Regions from separate parts of the Vibrio tarriae genome, predicted to be linked through region 1. Evidence: predicted binding sites of a transcription regulator. Region 1 holds the regulator's gene; each other region holds the start of a gene.
The links. Region 1 encodes PurR, which represses purine synthesis genes. Its sites were predicted from a motif close to TNANGNAAACGTTTNCNTNA; they were not measured.
Positions count from the first base shown of each region.

Region 1 (6,708 bases):
AATAGCTCATCACGACGATTTTGTGGGATCACCGACCAATGTTTACCTTCGATTGCGCCTTCTAGAGCCCATAACAGCTCTAAACTCACTTCTGCCGTGTGGGTTCGTTGAACCGCTTTATAAGCTTCGACAGAACCAAGAGTCTGAAGAGACTCGACGGTTTCGATACCTGCTTTTTTGAGCATTCTTTCTGTTGCTAAACGCAAGTTAGGAAGATCTTTCAAACGATCAGGTTTCGCTTGTGCTTGAGTTTCACGTTCGGCCTTAGCGACCTCCAGTGCTGCACGCGCTTCATTAAGGATAGAGTCTGGGTGACTCCAACAATCTTCAGGTAGAGCGTAGTACTTAGTTACAACGGGGAAGCCACGTTTTTTGTAAACATAAGGTTCATAACCTTGCTGTTTATACTTTTCGATTGTGGCGTCATCTGCACGGATGTGCAGCGTATCGTTAACCACAAGCGCAAACATAGTTTCGTCGACGAAAATACCAAAGCCACCAAACATTGAACGAGATTTAACACGTCCTAGCTGCTCAAAGAGCCGCATTGAATCTTTTAATACTGGTTTATCCATGCTGTTAGTCTCGGAGTATTGTTACATACGCCACCAAGTCAGGTCCGAGAAAATTAGCAAATACATGCATCGGCCATGTCAATGATGAGTCAACATAGTGTATGCATTTTGCCATCGGTAACCCCGCTACCTACCACGTCTTCTGGTTTAGGCCGGAGGCTTTGCGTCCCACTCTTTCGAATGGTTTGCCCTGTGCGTGACATTTTTCCTGATAAAAATTAATCATTCTTGGCTCATCCTCACATACTGATATTTCAATTGTGAGAATAAGCGCTATTAATGATACTCGCTCTACATATGTTTTGTCATATTTATGTGACAGGGTTTCAAATATAGGCGTTATGAATTGTCAAGAAAGTTAGGATTTTGTCAAGTCTTTCACCGTATCGCGCTCTACGATCTCTGGGTGCATTTCGAAAATACGGCGATCATGTTCTTTATCTTTAATGCGCTCTAACAAAATTTCAAACGCGTTCTTGCCCACACGACGCTTGGGTTGGTGCACTGTGGTCAGTGGTGGAGAGAAGTATTCTGCTAACTCGATATTATCGTAACCGATGACAGACATATCTTCTGGAATACGTATGCCTTTCTGTTGCAAACGGCTCATCAGACCTAATGCCATCGTATCGTTGAAACAGAATACCGCCGTGGGGCGCTTGTCCATCGCAATGATTTTATCCGCCGCTAAAACGGCAGTATCACACTCAAAGTTACCTTCCAAGATCCAATCTTCATTGACGGTCAAATTAGCTTCCGCCATTGCGCGGCGGAAACCTTGAATGCGCTCTTGGCATGCGGCTTTGACGAAGTGACCACTCAAACATGCAATCTCAGTGTGACCGCGGTCAGTGAGATATTTGGTCGCGAGGTAGCCGCCTTCTTCTGAGTTATCGATGATTTTATCGGCGTGCGACGTTTCTGGACCCCAATCCATAACCACTTTTGGAATATCTTTGTGCGCATCCAACATATCTTGCAGTTCTTGGGTTAGGTCTGAGCACATCACCAAAATGCCATCAACCCGTTTTTCGGCCAGCATGCGGATATAATCGCGTTGCTTTTCATAGATGCCGCCTGTGTTACATAGGATCAGCGTATAGCCTTGACGGTAACAGTAGCTTTCCACACCGTCGATAACTTCCGAGAAAAACAGGTTAGTAGATTGCGTCACTAACATACCAATCGTGCGAGTGGTATTGCACTTTAAGCTGCGTGCTACGGCACTTGGCGCGTAGTTCAGTTGCTTAACGGCTTCCATCACTTTCTCTTGGGTGGTTTCTGCCACAAAACGAGTTTTATTGATAACGTGAGAAACGGTGGTGGTTGACACGCCCGCAAGGCGCGCCACATCTTTAATCGTAGCCATAGAGTGTTCCTGTCGATGACTGCTGCCAGCGAATAACATCGGTGGATTTAATCAGCAGAAGTAAGGCGAGACTGAGCGAATCTTCACACTCTGTGCGAGCACATGTCCAACACTATGCCGTACGTAAAGCGCTTCAATCACTATGCCTAAAGTAATAAACCTAAAGTAATAAAAAACAAAAACCGCTAAAAAACAGCGGTTTACATTTTTATTCGTTTTTATCGTTTGCGGGTGGATTTTAGACTGCAAATCTCTCCGTCGCAACGAAATTCATTCATCAAACTATAAGCCATTTCACAATTAATTCGTCTATCCTCATTCTACTTTAAGCTGCAACCGTATTGACTAATGGATGTCGTGAACCAGCTCATCAATACAGCGTTGATCTTGCTTAATAAAGACTAACGCTAAACGAGCGGCGGCTGAGTACAATCCGAATGCATCAAATTGAGTGCAACGTTCAACAAAGGCAGGCAGCCAAGTGAGTAAGTGTTGGCTTATGAAGTCGGACTGAGCTTGTAGCGCTGAACTCAGTTGTGCTCTGTGCTCAATTTGGTTAGCGCTGATCGCAAGATGCGCTAAAAAGTCGAGCTGTATGGCAAGATGATCCTCAGGCTCATTGATATTTTTTTCAACCTTAACCCCATGTGCGTTGAGTAACTCACGCATTTGCTGTGCAGGCTTGCCATTGAGTAAACCTTTATCGGTATAGACGGAGGCATAGGGTAGGGCGGAATCACGGTCTGATTTCAAAAAGAGATCGCAGAAATCCGCGGCGAGTTCTAACTGCGCATCTTGACGATCTTGTAGTCGGTTGAGCGTATCTATCAAGTTTTTAACTTCGCCGCTTAGGCTTTGCTCATCGGCGAGTCCGCTTAAAAAAGTGCGAATTTCTGCTGAGTGATAACGAGCGATATCTTGCTCATTCAGTTCCTTAAAAAACAGGCTCGACAGCCACCAATAGATTTCAGCACGCTTTTCATTGAGGATTTTCAGTTCTTGTATCATTTCTGCACTCCCAATCGATGTGTACTTAGTCTAAACCATAAACATGAACAGCTATCACTCTTATTGTGACAGCATGTGAAAAGAAAAGAATAGGTTGTTAATCTGTTAAATGAAGTTTGCTTTGCATCAAAAAAAGGTGAGATTTCTCACGGTTTTTCTCGAATTATTAACAGATATGAATAGAATAACCCTGCGATACATCCAGTTATTTAAAATGGTGCATTATGAGCTATCACGTACTTGTGGTTGAAGATGACCTCGTCACGCGGAGTAAGTTAAGTGGTTACTTTCAAAATGAAGGTTACCAAGTAACAGAAGCAGAAAGTGGCGCGCAGATGAGAGAAGCGTTAGAACTCAATGACATCGATCTGGTTTTGCTGGACATCAATTTGCCCGGTGAAGACGGTCTGTTATTGACGCGAGAATTACGCAGCCAGTCGGAGATTGGCATTATTTTAGTGACAGGACGCACCGACAGTATCGACAAAATCGTTGGCCTCGAAATGGGCGCGGACGATTATGTCACTAAACCCGTCGATTTGCGTGAGCTCCAGGTTCGTGTAAAAAACTTATTATGGCGAATTTCCCTCGCACAGCGAGAGAGAAATACGGACAAACAAGATGACAAACTGGTGCATTTTGGTGAGTGGACGTTCGATGTTCAGCGCCGTGCCTTAAGTCGTAACGGTGAGCCTGTGAAGCTCACTAAAGCGGAATACGAGTTGTTAGTCGCGCTTTCTTCTTATCCGAATCAGGTGCTGAGTCGTGAACGTATTTTGAACATGATCAGCCACCGTGTGGATGCGCCAAACGATCGTACTATTGATGTGTTGATTCGACGTATGCGCGCCAAGATGGAAATGGATCCAAAAAACCCGCAAATTTTTGTGACGGTTCACGGCGAAGGTTATATGTTCGCTGGGGATTAAACTTCGAAAGTGTCTTCATCCTTTTCTGCATTGTAAAAATTAAAAAACTGGCTAAATGCCAGTTTTTTACTTATTTTTTAACGAGTTGGATGATTTGGGGCGATTAGGGCGTTGTCGGAGCTTCTTCTACGACAGAGGGCGTTCCTACCTGTTCACTGCTATCTCCGGCAACGGTATCACGCAGTTTTTGCCACAATAGGCCTAATGTTTCGTACCAATACTGTTCGGTTTGCTCAAGATAGCGTGATTTAGGAATGTACTTATCCCAAGGCTGAACAATATTGAGATGACCTAAGTAGTTAGTCGGTGCTGGGATTGGCGTTAAACCTGCCGATTCAAATTCGCGCATCGCACGCTTCATATGGCTTGCTGAGGTGACCAGTACCATGCGCTTTTGTTGCACGAAAGCCGCAGCTTGGCGCGCTTCTTCCCAAGTATCTTTAGCGGTTTCCAGCAAAATAATATCCGATTTCGGCACACCTAACGCTAAAGCGACACGCGCCATCATCCGAGCGTGGCTAACTTCACTACCACCAGCGTAACCGGAGAGGATAAGTTTCGAACCCGGATACATACGACTAATACGAATGCCTTCTGTTAAGCGCATGAGCGCAGCACGAGTAAGCTCTGAGGTGGGGGGGATGTCATCATCAACCACATGGCCATTACCGAGCACCATCACGTAGTCAAGAGTACCTTCTACGGGTAAAAATGCCGTGTAAGTACGTTCAAGTGGCATCAATAAACGAGTCGCCACGGGTTGAAAGGAAACCAGAAATAACCCAGTGAGGGAGAACAACACCACTAGGCAGCCAGTTTTACGTTTTGCCGTGAACATGATCAGCATCAGGCCCACGAAACCAATGATCAGCAGCGCTGGCAGAGGCATCAACAGTGAAGAAAAAATTTTTTTCAGCTCAAACATAGAGAAAACAGTCCGAAAAAACAGCACTTGAGTATAAAAAGAGTCGAAGCCTCTTTATTCCTGCCATTCGTATGACAGAATAGCAGGCACGGTTCGTTATCATAACTCAAGCTACTGTGACAGAAGATCGCAATTTCGACGATATTGCCCACAAATTTGCAAAAAATATATACGGTTCTGACAAAGGTGAGATCCGCCAAGTCATTGTTTGGGAAGATTTGGAGCAGCTTCTCAGTCAACTGGACACGCAAAAAGTTCCCTTGCACGTGCTCGATGCGGGTGGCGGCTTGGCGCAAGTATCGCAAAAAATCGCTCGCCTTGGGCATCGAGTGACACTCTGTGATCTTTCTTCGGAAATGTTGCAATTGGCCGAGCAGGATATTGCAAACAATGGCCTGCTTGAGCAGTATCGCTTCGTCCATTCACCAGTGCAGACGATTCAAGCGCACCTTGATGCGCCCGTGGATTTGGTGCTGTTTCATGCGGTGATGGAATGGTTAGCGGAGCCCAAACCAGCGTTGCAAAATTTGTTGGCGCAAGTCAGACCGGGCGGCATGGTGTCGGTGATGTTTTACAACTATCACGGTTTGGTTTACAAAAACGCCGTGTGTGGCAACATTCCGCACGTGCTAGAAGATATGCCGCACCGCAAACGGTTTAAATTACAACCGCAGAAAGGCTTGCTCCCCGAAGAGGTCTACCAATGGATCGAAGAATCGGGTTTTGAGATCTGCGGGAAATCCGGTATTCGTTGTTTCAGTGATTACATCGGAAACATGAAAAATATGGGCGAATACCAGTATGAGGATTTGGTGGCACTGGAGCGCAAATTCTGCCGTCAGGAGCCTTACCTCTCATTGGGCCGATACATTCACGTATGGGCTAAGAAAAAACAATAACAGGATACACAATGAGTGAGTTTACTCAGGATACTGTGCAAAAGCCCATCGACGAACTCGTCACTTGGGTAAAACAGTATGACTTCTCATTGAATCTGCCTACTGAGCGGCTGGCATTTTTGCTCGCGATTGCTGTGCTCAGTAATGAAAGATTTGATGAAGAGCTCGGAGAAGGGGAACTTCACGATGCATTCGCGATAGTCACGCGCTTGTTTGCAGAATCGGGAGAAGCCTCAGCCTTTCGGGCTAACAATGCGATTAATGATCTGGTGAAGCAGCGCTTACTCAGTCGCTTTACCAGCGAAATGACGGAAGGTGCCAGCATCTACCGTTTGACTCCTTTAGCGATCGGCATTACCGATTACTATGTTCGTCATCGCGAATTTTCCAAACTGAAACTATCCATCCAACTCTCTATGGTCGCGGATGAGATGGCGAAAGCCGTGGAATCCGCGCAGCAGGGTGGCAGTGTCGCCCATTGGCGCAAAAACGTGTTTGGCGTGCTCAAATATTCGGTGAGTGAAATCTTCGATCGCATCGATCTTAACCAGCGTGTGATGGATGAGCAGCAGCAATCGGTCAAAGAACAGATTGCCGATCTGCTGAATAAAGATTGGCGTGATGCGATCAACAACTGTGAAGCCTTGCTGTCTGAGACTTCCGCCACACTGCGTGAGTTGCAAGATACCTTGCAAGCGGCTGGCGATGAGTTGCAAACGCAAATTCTCGATATTCAGGAGTGCGTGTATGGCGATCTGGAATTGGATTTCATCGAAGAGACGCTGTTTGCGCTGCAGATGAAGCTTGACCGCATCACGAGCTGGGGGCAGCAGTCGATTGATCTTTGGATCGGTTACGATCGCCACGTCCACAAGTTTATTCGTACCGCGATTGATATGGACCAGAACCGCGCGTTCAGCCAACGTCTGCGTCAGTCAATGAACGACTATTTTGAACAACCTTGGTATCTCACTTACGCCGATGCAGAACGTCTATCCGATCT
Region 1 is NZ_CP022353.1:1,031,073-1,037,780, forward strand. It holds gene CEQ48_RS10440 (TfoX/Sxy family DNA transformation protein) at 1-575, opposite strand, end outside; cyclic di-GMP riboswitch class I at 689-775, opposite strand; gene purR (HTH-type transcriptional repressor PurR) at 934-1,944, opposite strand; gene torD (molecular chaperone TorD) at 2,290-2,952, opposite strand; gene torR (two-component system response regulator TorR) at 3,177-3,881, shown strand; gene elyC (envelope biogenesis factor ElyC) at 3,985-4,806, opposite strand; gene cmoM (tRNA uridine 5-oxyacetic acid(34) methyltransferase CmoM) at 4,923-5,705, shown strand; gene mukF (chromosome partition protein MukF) at 5,717-6,708, shown strand, end outside.

Region 2 (6,708 bases), 1.3 Mb from region 1:
GGAAGCGTTGCAAGAATTGAACAATCAAGTCACTGGCGAACTCACGCTGGTGGTACACCCGAATTTGATCCGCGGCTGGCTCAGCCAAGTGTTGGATGAGTTTATGCAGCAGCATTCGACATTGAAGATCCGTCTACTCAGCCAGTTTCAACACAGTGATGAGGTGTTTGAGCCCGATTTGATCATTTGGATTGAACACGCCGCCCCCATGGGTTATCGCAAAGAACGCTTAGGCTATTGGCGCTATGCCGCTTACGCCTCTCCCAAATATTTGGCTCATCGAGATAAACCGACCCATCCTCGTGAGCTGATTCATCACCCATGGATTGATTTTATTGCTTGTCGGCGCGCGGAGCTTGAACTGCACCATCCAGAGTTCGGCAGTTATTCACTGCCAGCACTAGAGAGTCGTTTACAAAGCGATAATCTTGCCATGCAAGCCGATGCGATTGCCAAAGGTCGCGGTATTGGTTTACTCCCGACTTGGTTTGCCAATGGGTTTGAACGTGCCCACCCCGGTAGTGTGATTTCTTGCGTCGATGGTTGGCAATCACAGCCAACAGAAATCAACTGCTTCTATCCGCTTGGCCGTCACCCACTTCGGCTGCGCCTATTTATTGATGCGCTTCGCCAAGCAAGGCCTGATGAGTGGCAATAAAAAATCCCGCCGCAGCGGGATTTTTTATCGTCTATTTTTCTTTGCTTCACAAAGAATGGCTTTCAATTACGCCAGCAGTTCTTTGGCTTGTTTCACTACGTTTTCAGTCGTGAAACCAAACAGCTTGAACAGCTCACCCGCTGGTGCGGATTCGCCGAAGCTGGTCATACCGATGATGCGACCACCAAAGCCGACGTACTTGTACCAGAAGTCGGCAATGCCCGCTTCAATCGCGATACGCTTAGTCACAGCGGCTGGCAGAACGGCTTCACGGTAGGCTGCATCTTGCTTATCAAATGCGTCGGTCGATGGCATAGAGACCACGCGAACCGCTTTGCCTTCGGCGCTCAGTTGCTCGTAAGCGGCAACCGCGAGTTCAACTTCAGAGCCAGTCGCAATCAGAATCAGTTCAGGTTGGCCTGCGCAATCTTTCAGGATGTAACCGCCTTTGGCGATGTTCGCGACTTGCTCAGCACTGCGTGGTTGCTGCGCGAGGTTTTGACGCGAGAAAATCAGCGCAGATGGCGCATCTTTACGCTCAATCGCCAGTTTCCACGCCATCGCTGACTCTACTTGGTCACACGGACGCCATGTGCTCATGTTTGGTGTCATACGCAGAGAAGCGATTTGCTCAACCGGTTGGTGAGTTGGGCCATCTTCACCCAGACCAATCGAGTCGTGCGTGTACACTTGGATGTTTTGCACTTTCATCAGTGCTGCCATACGCATCGCATTACGCGCGTATTCCATAAACATCAGGAAGGTTGCACCGTAAGGGACAAAACCGCCGTGCAGCGCGATACCGTTGATGATGGCGGTCATACCAAACTCACGCACACCGTAGTGGATGTAGTTGCCTGACGCATCTTCTGCTGTAAGAGACTTTGAGCCAGACCACATGGTGAGGTTAGAAGGCGCCAAGTCAGCTGAGCCGCCCATAAATTCTGGTAGCAGTTTGCCGAACGCTTCCAACGCGTTTTGTGATGCTTTACGCGATGCGATGTTGGCAGGGTTGGCTTGCAGATTGGCGATAATCTCGCTGGTGGCTGCTTCCCAATTCGCTGGCAGCTCGCCCGCTACGCGGCGCTTGTATTCAGCAGCTTCGGCTGGGTAAGCTTTCGCGTAAGCCGCGAATTTCTCATCCCAAGCCGCTTCTTTACTTGCACCTGCTTGTTTTGCATCCCACGCTGCATAGATGTCAGCTGGGATTTCAAATGGAGCGTGTTCCCAACCCAAGAATTCACGTGCAGCTTTGACTTCATCGTTGCCCAGAGGCGCACCGTGACAGTCGTGTGAACCCGCTTTGTTTGGTGAGCCGAAACCGATGATGGTTTTGGTACAAATCAGGGTTGGGCGAGAGGTTTCTGCTTTCGCCGCTTCAATCGCAGCGTTAATTGCATCTGCATCGTGGCCATCAACCGCAGGGATCACATGCCAGCCGTAGGCTTCAAAACGTTTTGGTGTGTCGTCTGAGAACCAGCCTTCCACGTGACCGTCGATAGAGATGCCGTTGTCATCCCAGAATGCAATCAGTTTGCCAAGGCCAAGTGTGCCCGCCAGTGAACAGGCTTCGTGCGAGATACCTTCCATCAAACAGCCGTCACCCATGAATACATAAGTGAAGTGATCAACGATGTCGTGACCCGGTTTGTTGAACTGCGCCGCCAGAGCTTTCTCAGCAATCGCCATACCTACGGCATTGGTGATGCCTTGGCCTAGTGGGCCCGTGGTGGTTTCGATGCCCGGTGCGTAACCGTACTCTGGGTGACCCGGTGTTTTTGAGTGCAGTTGACGGAAGTTTTTCAAATCGTCAATCGACAGCTGGTAACCGCTCAGGTGCAGCAGCGAGTAAATCAGCATAGAGCCGTGGCCGTTAGACAGTACGAAACGGTCGCGGTCAGCCCAATTTGGGTTTTGTGGGTTGTGGTTTAAGTGTGAACGCCACAGCACTTCGGCGATATCCGCCATGCCCATTGGGGCTCCCGGGTGGCCAGAGTTAGCTTTTTGAACGCCGTCCATGCTCAGGGCGCGGATAGCATTGGCAAGTTGTTTGCGAGAAGACATGTCGACTCCTAAATGGGAAGTAAGCGAAATGAACAGATGCGGAAAATCAGTGGCGGCTATTGTCGCAAAGCCCCCCTGCTGCTGCAAACGATTTACTGGTGCTTTGCTCCGATTTTGTCACACTTTTTAGCACATTCTCGCTTTGTAGTGGCAAAGCTGACTTTTTTAAGCAAACGTTTGGTTATGGGCTAAACAGAAAAAGAGCTTGTAATTTGAGCGCCCGACACTAGAATAGCCGTCTAGATGTAGAAACGCCTACAAAATGTACGAAATTGATCGGTAGCGCCACTTAATGCCGTTACCGAATAACCACAAATATTGGAGCTATCATGGCGATTAAGCACCTGTTTACTTCAGAATCAGTATCAGAAGGCCATCCAGATAAAATTGCAGACCAGATCTCTGATGCAGTGTTGGACGCGATTCTTGAGCAAGATCCTAAAGCTCGCGTTGCTTGCGAAACTTACGTAAAAACTGGCATGGTGATGGTGGGTGGTGAAATCACTACTTCCGCTTGGGTTGATATCGAAGAGTTAACTCGTCAAACCGTTCGTGAAATTGGTTACGTGCACTCAGACATGGGCTTTGATGCCAACTCTTGTGCGGTACTGAACACCATCGGTAAGCAATCGCCAGACATCAACCAAGGTGTTGATAAAGTCGATCCTAAAGAGCAAGGCGCGGGCGACCAAGGCATCATGTTTGGTTATGCAACTAACGAAACTGAAGTGCTGATGCCAGCACCAATCACCTACGCACATCGTCTGATGCAGCGCCAAGCAGAAGTTCGTAAAAACGGCACGCTGCCATGGTTGCGTCCAGATGCAAAATCTCAGGTGACCTTCCAGTACGACCAAGGCAAGATCGTGGGTATTGATGCCGTGGTTCTGTCTACTCAGCACTGTGACTCTATTTCAACGCCAGATCTGCGTGAAGCGGTGATGGAAGAGATCATCAAGCCAGTTCTGCCAGCAGAATGGTTGAGCAAAGAGACCAAATACTTCATCAACCCAACCGGCCGTTTCGTTATCGGTGGTCCAATGGGTGACTGTGGTCTGACCGGTCGTAAGATCATTGTTGATACCTACGGAGGCGCAGCGCGTCACGGTGGTGGTGCATTCTCAGGTAAGGATCCATCCAAGGTTGACCGTTCAGCGGCTTACGCAGCACGTTATGTTGCGAAAAACATCGTTGCGGCGGGCATGGCCGATCGTTGTGAAATCCAACTCTCTTACGCCATCGGTGTCGCGGATCCAACGTCGATCATGGTGGAAACTTTCGGCACTGAGAAAGTATCACAAGAGATCATCATCGAAGCCGTTCGTCAGTTCTTCGACCTGCGTCCATACGGTCTGCAAGAGATGCTGAACCTGCTGCAACCTATCTACAAGAAAACTGCTGCTTACGGTCACTTCGGCCGCGAAGAGTTCCCTTGGGAAGCCACCGACAAAGCCGCGCTACTGCGTGACTTCGCTGGTCTAAAATAAGCATTGATTTCAAGTCATCGCTGACAAACGGCGAAGATTGCAATACAGTTCAAGGCCCTTTCTCATGAAAGGGCCTTTTTTATGAGTTCGATGATAGGGTTTTTAGAGGTAGAAATTCGCTAATGGTTCGTTTTGATCTGCACTGCCAAGCTGAGCAGAAAATCAAACAGTGTATCGCTACCGCCAGCGAGGCTTTGCAACGCCCCTTTAAACTGCCCAAACTCAATTACCGTTTACGTGGACGCGCTGCCGGCAAGGCCTATTTGCAGCTGTGGGAAATCCGCCTTAATCCCGTGCTGTTTGCCGAAAACGTCGATGACTTCCTCCAGCAAGTGATCCCACACGAAATCGCGCATCTGATTACGTATCAGCTTTATGGCCGAGTACGCCCACACGGCGTCGAATGGCAACAAGTGATGAGCCAAGTCTTTAATCTTGAGCCGAAAACCACTCACACGTTTTCTGTCGCTTCAGTACAGGGCAAAACCTTCCATTACCGCTGTGCGTGCCGTGAATATCCGCTCACCATTCGTCGCCACAATAAAGTGCTGCGTGGTGAAGCCACCTATCGCTGTCAAAGCTGCCAACAAAACTTGATCTACCAAGCCTAACCTTTGATTGGCTGAGGGCACTTCTGTAGGCTTTGCCTTGCTCTCGCCAAAAACTAACAAAAGCATCAACGACAAAGGCAATTTATGAGTGTTAAACTGATAAAAAACCTACTTATCTACGTCTTTTATGATGATTTTTCGTTTCGTTACCACGCTTGCTGCTAGCTTACCTCTGCTCACCTTTGCCGCCCCCATGTCTTTTAGTCATGCCAAAAATGAAGCGGTGAAGATTTATCGTGATCATCCGGTCTCTTTTTACTGCGGCTGCGAGATTCGCTGGCAAGGCAAAAAAGGCATCCCGGATCTGGAGAGTTGCGGCTATCAAGTGCGTAAAAATGAGAATCGCGCTTCGCGGATTGAATGGGAACATGTGGTGCCGGCTTGGCAATTTGGTCATCAGTTGCAATGCTGGCAACAAGGTGGCCGTAAAAACTGCACTCGTACTAGCCCTGAGTTCAATCAAATGGAAGCCGATCTGCACAACCTCACTCCGGCGATTGGCGAAGTGAATGGCGATCGCTCCAACTTCGGTTTCAGTCAGTGGAATGGTGTCGATGGCGTCACCTATGGCCAATGTGAAATGCAAGTGAACTTCAAAGAGCGCACAGCCATGCCGCCAGAACGAGCGCGCGGGGCGATTGCGCGCACTTATCTGTACATGAGTGAGCAGTACGGTTTGCGACTTTCCAAGGCGCAAAACCAATTAATGAAGGCATGGAACAATCAGTATCCGGTCAGCGAATGGGAATGTGTGCGTGACCAACGGATTGAAAACGTGCAAGGCAACTCGAACCGCTTTGTGCGTGAACAATGCCCGAACTGATGGGCAGAATCTCACCCTGCCCCCTTGTATTTTACTGAACTTGCATCCATGTTAGAGGCCAGATATCCCTCTTCCAACTGAAGTTGCCGCTTTACGTTGGAAGACGGTAACCTCGTTTAATGATTAGGAATTATCCGCATGCGCATCCCTCGAATTTATCATCCAGAACCGATCCACCAGCTTGGCACCGTTGCCCTGAGTGAAGATGCCGCAGGGCATATCGGTCGCGTATTGCGTATGCAAGCTGGACAAGAAGTGCTGCTATTCGATGGCTTTGGAGCTGAATTCCCAGCCGTGATCAGTGAAGTTGGCAAAAAACAGGTATTGGTCAATATCACCGAGCGCGTGGAAAACAGTATTGAATCGCCGCTCGATCTGCATCTTGGTCAGGTGATTTCACGCGGCGATAAGATGGAATTCACCATCCAAAAATCGGTGGAATTGGGCGTCACTACCATCACGCCTCTGCTTTCTGAGCGTTGTGGCGTTAAGCTGGATGAAAAACGCTTCGAGAAGAAGATTCAGCAGTGGCAGAAAATTGCGATCAGCGCTTGCGAGCAGTGTGGCCGTAATACCGTGCCAGAAATCCGCCCAATTATGGAGCTCGAAGCTTGGTGCGCAGAGCCCACCGAGGCACTGAAACTCAATTTGCATCCGCGCGCTAAATACTCGATCAACACCTTACCCACCCCAGTGAGCAAAGTTCGTTTGCTGATTGGGCCTGAAGGCGGCTTGTCAGCGGAAGAAATTGATATGACTCGTCGTTACCAGTTTGAAGAAACCTTATTAGGCCCACGCGTACTGCGCACAGAAACGGCGGCGCTCACGGCGATAACTGCACTACAAGTTCGTTTCGGCGATCTTGGCTAAATGGAGATAAACCATGATTAAACTCGGTATTGTGATGGATCCCATCGCTTCCATTAACATCAAAAAAGATTCCAGCTTTGCCATGATGCTTGAAGCGCAGCGTCGCGGTTATGAAATCCATTATATGGAAATGAATGATCTACACTTAGAGCAAGGTGTGGCACTGGCCGATACCAAGGTCGTCGAGCTGAAAGA
Region 2 is NZ_CP022353.1:2,352,475-2,359,182, forward strand. It holds gene CEQ48_RS16440 (LysR family transcriptional regulator) at 1-658, shown strand, start outside; gene tkt (transketolase) at 725-2,722, opposite strand; gene metK (methionine adenosyltransferase) at 3,052-4,209, shown strand; gene CEQ48_RS16455 (SprT family zinc-dependent metalloprotease) at 4,332-4,820, shown strand; gene xds (extracellular deoxyribonuclease Dns) at 4,948-5,643, shown strand; gene rsmE (16S rRNA (uracil(1498)-N(3))-methyltransferase) at 5,782-6,513, shown strand; gene gshB (glutathione synthase) at 6,527-6,708, shown strand, end outside.
Region 2: the regulator PurR is predicted to act here: its motif matches at 2,888-2,907, upstream of metK (methionine adenosyltransferase).

Region 3 (6,708 bases), 580 kb from region 1:
TGCCAATGACATGCCGTTTTCCAACACTCGGCTATCAATTTCGCTGCCGACGGGATCGTTCAATTTGATCACGTTACGCACATCGTTGGCGATTGCTTGCAAGCGAGACTCATTGAGCAGCAAACGATCCAGCATGGCATCAGACAAACCCGCTTCGCGCCCCAGCGCAATATCTTTTGCGTTCGCGGCAAGAATGCTCGCGCTTTGCGCTTCCAATTGATCGGCCATAATGGCGAGAGCCTGATTTTTTTGCGCGGTACTGGCGGTAGCCAGTTGGAAAGAGGCCGCTTTGGCCGCTTTACCGAGTACGGTTAAATCCATCATTCTCTCCTTTATTCTTGAATCACGACCATGTCGTCGCGGTGGATCACTTCTGAGCCGTGATCGTAGCCTAAAATATCGATGATCTCTTTACTGTGCTTACCAGCAATTTGCGCCAACTCGTCATTAGAGTAAGCCGCGATGCCGCGCGCAATCAGATGACTTTGCTTGTCCAGTACCCGCACCACTTCACCACGGGCGAACTGACCTTGCACTCGCACCACACCTTTGGCGAGCAAGCTGCTGCCCTTGGTTTGCACCGCTTTCACTGCGCCATCGTCAATCACGATATCGCCTGATGCCGCTGGGCCAGCCAAAATCCAGCGTTTGCGGTTTTCTAACGCTTCTTCCAAAGCTAAGAAGCGCGTGCCTTGTGGCTCATCACTTAAGGAGTCAAAAATCACATTGGGCGCACGACCTGCCGCAATGATGACTTCAATACCAGCACGACGAGCAATGTCCGCCGCTTGCAGCTTGGTGGCCATGCCGCCCGTACCGAGTGTAGTGCCACTGCCACCAGCAATTTTGCGCAGTGTGTCATCAATGGTGGTCACTTCTTTGATCAGTTGGGCATTAGGATCTTTACGCGGGTCGGCGGTGAACAAGCCTTTTTGATCGGTCAACAGCAGCAGCTTATCCGCGCCACACAAAATACCGACCAGCGCCGATAAGTTATCGTTGTCACCGACTTTGATTTCATTGGTCGCTACCGCATCGTTTTCGTTGACCACAGGCACAATGCCGTTTTCAACTAACGCATTGATGGTGTCACGCGCATTAAGGAAACGCTCACGGTCATCAAGATCAGCACGGGTGAGCAGCATTTGACCAATTTTGATACCGTAAATCGCAAACAGCGATTCCCATACTTGAATCAAACGACTTTGCCCAACCGCCGCCAGCAGCTGCTTGCTGGAGATCGCGTTGGGCAGCGCAGGGTAACCTAAGTGCTCACGGCCTGCCGCAATGGCACCCGAGGTCACGATCACTACCGAGTGACCTTGTTTTTTGAGTTCAGCACACTGGCGTGCCAGCTCAACCATATGAGCTCGATCCAGCGCGAGAGTACCACCGGTCAGAACACTGGTTCCCAGCTTCACAACAACCGTTTGTGGAGCCTTTACGCTTCGTTGATTTGTAGTCATGATTGCTTCTGTCGAGAAAAACTTTAAGAGACGATGTTTTAGCAATCCACACTGCAATGCACAAGCAGAAAAAGGTGCAAAAGCACCTTTTTCTTCGGGTTATCGATTGAACAGGGTTAATTAGGCAAAATCCGCAGACTCGCTAGCAACACTCACGGTAATTTCGAAACGTTCGCGTAACGTTTTGACTAACTTTTTGTGAAATTCAACCTGAGTGTGATTAACTTCAGTTTGTGCCGCTTCAGGGATCGCTTCCGCAACCCAATCTCCCGCAAGCGTATAGCGACCGATATGGTAGCAAGCTGACATTTCTTGCTCATTTTGCGTCAACTCCATCCACCAACCCCAAAATTCACGCTTCTCAGGGGACTTTTTATCGTTAACACAAAAAGCGAGACAATCAAATAGGTAGAATCGCTCACTACACTGCCCTTCACGTAAATAAGGGCCAATGGCTTTCAGGGTCGAGAGCAGGCGGTAGTGGGTAGGTTTTTTGGTCATCTCTGACATAGTTCATCTCCATAAGCAGCAATAAGCATCTTTTCATGTTGTTATTGGGCGAATAATTTACGCCTCTTAATACTTACTCTTGATGACTTTTATGGAAATGTCACTTGCAAAGTTCATCTTCTAACCAGTTTATTGCCAAATCGAGGGATTGCTCATATCCCTGTGAAATGGTTTTACTTTTTACTTTCTTTGCTTGCCCACCTTGACTAAAGAGTGCCACGAGTTGGTTGTCTGAATAAGGTGATACCGGATCCCCTTCCAATCCCAGTGCTAAAATCGGCGTTTTGGTTCTGCGGCCAGACATAAAACCTTGTACTTTCAGTGACCACGCCATCAGTTGCCCAGCTAAACTGCGTACATCCACCACATTTTTGCCTAAGCGTGATGCCAGAACATCAAGATACATTTTGGGCATGGCGGCCAATTTATTCGGAGATGTGAAAATATCGTGGATTGGAGCACCCAACGCGACACACGCTTTGACTTTGTCAGACTCTAAAAATGCAAGGCGCGCCATTGCATTGCCGCCAAATCGGAAACCAATCAGCCCGATACGGAAATGATCCACCCAAGGCAGATCCGCCAATTGATTCAATACAGCCTGATGTAAACAGGATGAATCCTCTGTCAGTGGCCATTGTGAACTGGCACCCAGCGATGGCATATCAATCGTGAGCATGGCAATATCTCGCTTCGATAAATAATCACGAAACAGACGCCACATATCGGTTTGCAGACTATCCAAACCAGCACTGACTAACACCACAGGCTTAGGTGAGTCGGTATTGCACAGGTGTAAATAACCCGCGATTTTTTTGTTTTGGTAGGAAAACTCTAAACGCTTAACCACAAATCCCGTAAGCTTAGCCCCCTCTTGATAGGCATTGTTCGCCAGAACTTGTGCTTGGAGAGCCAAGTTATCGTTTTTGAGATGAGGGTAACCTGCGATGCTATAGCAAAGTGCAGCGGTGAACATTTCGTCAGCGGCATCTTCCCCTTGTTGCTCTGCGGCTTGCTTTTGATGCTGCATGCCAACGCGCGTCCATTCGTAGGTCCAGTTACCACTGCGATATCCCATCACAGTATCAAGCCACTCATCGTGAGTGCGCGAATGCTTAGAAGAGGCAATCCGCGCGAGGATCTCTTCCTGCTCAACCGGATCAACGCCCTGCCAAATCCACTGCAAACGGCGCAAATTACGGTACCAAGCTTGGGATGATTGTTCTCGGCGAGTGTCTAACAGCTCTAAACTGCTTGGCATATATTGGGTAAGCGAAGATGTCTCTTTAGCTTGTTTGTGATTTTGAAACAGGGTCTCAGACAGGTTTTTGCTGCTCGCTTCTGACATGACAAGTCTCTTTACTGGCGTTGCGCTAAGTTGGGCTAACAGTAGTAAAAAAAAATGACCCTTGAAAGGGTCATTTTCAAATTCTCGGCAAAAAGACTATTTTTGCTTGCGATTAACTGGCTCAACATAAGACAGCACCATGTCCCATGGTTGCTCGATCCAAGTGTCTTGTGGAATATCAACCACGTACTCGTCAACCAAGTCTTTACCCGCAGGTTTAGCACAGACAGTCACAAATTTCGCTTTCGGATACATTTCACGGATTTTACGTGCGGTATCGCCGCTATCGACCAGATCATCAATGATCAGGAAACCTTCTCCGTCATGCTCTGGTGCTTTAAGAACAGTCATATCACGCTGGTGATCATGGTCATAGCTAGAGATACACACCGTATCCACATAGCGAATGCCCAACTCACGAGCGAGAATAGCAGCAGGAACTAAGCCACCACGGCTGACACCCAAGATACCTTTCCATTGTTCTGCAGGCATTTGACGCTGTGCAAGTTCACGGCAGTAATGTTGCATATTGTCCCAGGTGATAACGAATTTTTTGCTCATGTGATAAACCTAAATTGAATTTTTATAATGTCTTCTCTTACGCCGCCAAAATGTATTTGATGACAAAAATGGCCGCCATAACCCATACACTGAGAGAGACGCTGCGTCCTTTACCACTGAAAAGTTTGATTGCGGCATAAGCAATAAAACCGAGTGAGATACCTTCCGCAATCGAGAATGTCAGAGGCATCATCAAACAGGTAACAACAGTGGGTGCCGCTTCAGTCAGATCACGCCAATCAATGCTCACTAACCCCGACATCATCAGAATAGCCACATAGAAAAGTGCACCGGCCGTCGCATAAGCTGGGATCATACCCGCTAGTGGCGAGAAGAATAATGCAAGAAGGAACAAAATGCCAACCACCACAGCAGTTAAACCAGTACGGCCACCAACAGCAACACCGGAGACACTTTCAATATAAGAAGTGGTGTTTGAAGTACCGAGCAGAGCGCCGACAGACGTTGCCGTCGAATCCGCCAACAGGGCACGATTCAGGCGTGGAATTTTGCCATCTTTTTCGATCAATCCCGCTTTGGTTGCAACGCCAACCAAGGTACCCGCAGTGTCAAATAGGTCAACAAACAAGAACGCAAACACCACAGAAATCATGCCGATCTCAAAGACAGCAGAGAAATCGAGTTGCATGAAGGTCGGCGCGATACTCGGAGGCGTAGACATAATGCCGCCCCATTGCACATCACCAAATACGAGACCGAGAGCTGTCACCGCTAAAATAGCGATCATCACCGCGCCTTTGACGCCGCGATAGACTAAACCAATAGTCAGGAAGAAGCCCACCGCTGCCAACACCGCATGCAGCGAGGTGATTGCGCCTAAAGAAACCAGCGTAGCCGGATTATCAACCACAATGCCTGCATTTTTTAATGCGATGAAAGCCAAGAATAGACCAATACCCGCCGAGATACCGGTGCGTAAAGAATGTGGAATTGAGTTGATGATCCACTCACGGATTTTGAACAAGCTGAGTAGAATAAACAGCACGCCCGAGCAGAACACCGCGGCCAGAGCGACTTGCCAAGTGTGTCCCATACCCAGAACCACACCATAAGTGAAGAAGGCGTTAAGCCCCATACCTGGCGCTTGAGCGATAGGATAATTGGCAATAAAACCCATAATGAAACAGCCAATCGCGGCCGCCAAACAGGTCGCCACGAAAACCGCACCGCGATCCATTCCCGCATCCGACAAAATGGCTGGGTTAACAAAAATAATGTAAGCCATGGTCAGGAAAGTCGTGACCCCAGCGAGGATCTCAGTGCGCACGTTAGTGCCGTATTCACTGAGTTTAAAAAGCTTTTCCAGCATGTTCGAATCCTTTAGTGGTAAAAAAGTAAACGGTTGCGTAAACGATTGGCGGCGATTATAGAGTTATCAAAAAACAAATTCCAGACACAATTCTGACTGTAAGCGGGTTTTCTAACCAAAAAGGGAATCTGTCGATGAGAAGATAAGTCAATTGCTCAATGCCAACAGAATGTTGCGATCAAGTTCGAATAGGGAAGATTTTTTGAGGATAAAAAAACGCCACCTCAAGTGAGATGGCGGTGAATCATATCGACCAAATTTGGTCGTCAATAAATTCCAATTTAGGGGTGAACAAAACTTGTTCGAGACGCAAAAGTTGCGTATCAGTAGCCGAAGCTACGGGGGTATGCAAAGTTACCGGTGTACACAGAGTGTTGGTTCCAGAACATTACAGACGATAAACCTTTATTCATAACTATCACCATTAAAATCAAAACTGTTTACTTGATTTCTCGGTTCCATGGAGGCGATAAATCGGACTCATCCTTTGAGCGTTTTCTCTTCGCTAGCGAAGTTGTACACAAATATACCACCAAGAAATTAAATTACAACACTTAAGGTGATTAAAATCACAAAAATCATTTAAATTGATCTTTGTCAGCATTTTTTAGTAATTTAATTACAACTTTATTAAGAAAAATTACAGTTAAAGTGCATGAAGATGCATTTGCCTACCTCAGTCACGTTACGTCTTCTTATTATTCCTGACGCTAGCCGATGATCAAAACCCGTTTTCCTGCCACTTTTGACCTACACCCTGCCCCTGCACAGTGATATGCTGTGCAACGAAAGTACCTACCTGTTACAGGCTAATTCTCTGCCACGACCCAGCTCTGGAGAGAGGATACACGGGAAAAATTACAGTAAGGAGTCATCTGTGTCTGAGTTCCAAACCGAAATCAGTAAGTTATCGTCAAATCCAATTTGGCCATTTTTCGCCACTATCTGTTCCATCCCACACCCTTCAAAACATGAAGAGGCATTAGCTCAATACATTATCAACTGGGCTAAAGAACAAGGGTTGGCCGTTCGTCGTGATGAGACTGGTAACGTCTTTATTAAAAAGCCAGCGACACCGGGCATGGAAAATCGTAAAGGTGTGGTACTTCAAGCGCACATTGATATGGTGCCGCAAAAAAATGAAGACACAGCGCATGATTTCACCAAAGATCCGATCCTGCCTTATATTGATGGTGAATGGGTTACCGCTCAGGGCACTACGCTTGGCGCGGATAATGGTATCGGCATGGCTTCTTGCCTAGCAGTACTGGCTTCTAAAGAGATCCAACATGGTCCAATTGAAGTTCTACTGACTATTGATGAAGAAGCAGGCATGACCGGCGCTTTTGGCCTCAAAGAAGGTTGGCTGGAGGGCGACATTCTGCTCAATACCGACTCTGAGCAAGAAGGTGAAGTCTATATGGGCTGCGCGGGAGGCGTGAACGCCGAGTTCACTTTCTCCATTGAGCGTGAAGCGATCCCTGCTGGTTATG
Region 3 is NZ_CP022353.1:451,687-458,394, reverse strand. It holds gene CEQ48_RS07605 (glutamate-5-semialdehyde dehydrogenase) at 1-321, opposite strand, end outside; gene proB (glutamate 5-kinase) at 333-1,466, opposite strand; gene crl (sigma factor-binding protein Crl) at 1,587-1,976, opposite strand; gene frsA (esterase FrsA) at 2,077-3,324, opposite strand; gene gpt (xanthine phosphoribosyltransferase) at 3,421-3,885, opposite strand; gene CEQ48_RS07580 (NCS2 family permease) at 3,923-5,215, opposite strand; gene vcdP (small protein VcdP) at 5,539-5,604, opposite strand; gene CEQ48_RS07575 (aminoacyl-histidine dipeptidase) at 6,093-6,708, shown strand, end outside.
Region 3: the regulator PurR is predicted to act here: its motif matches at 5,237-5,256, upstream of CEQ48_RS07580 (NCS2 family permease).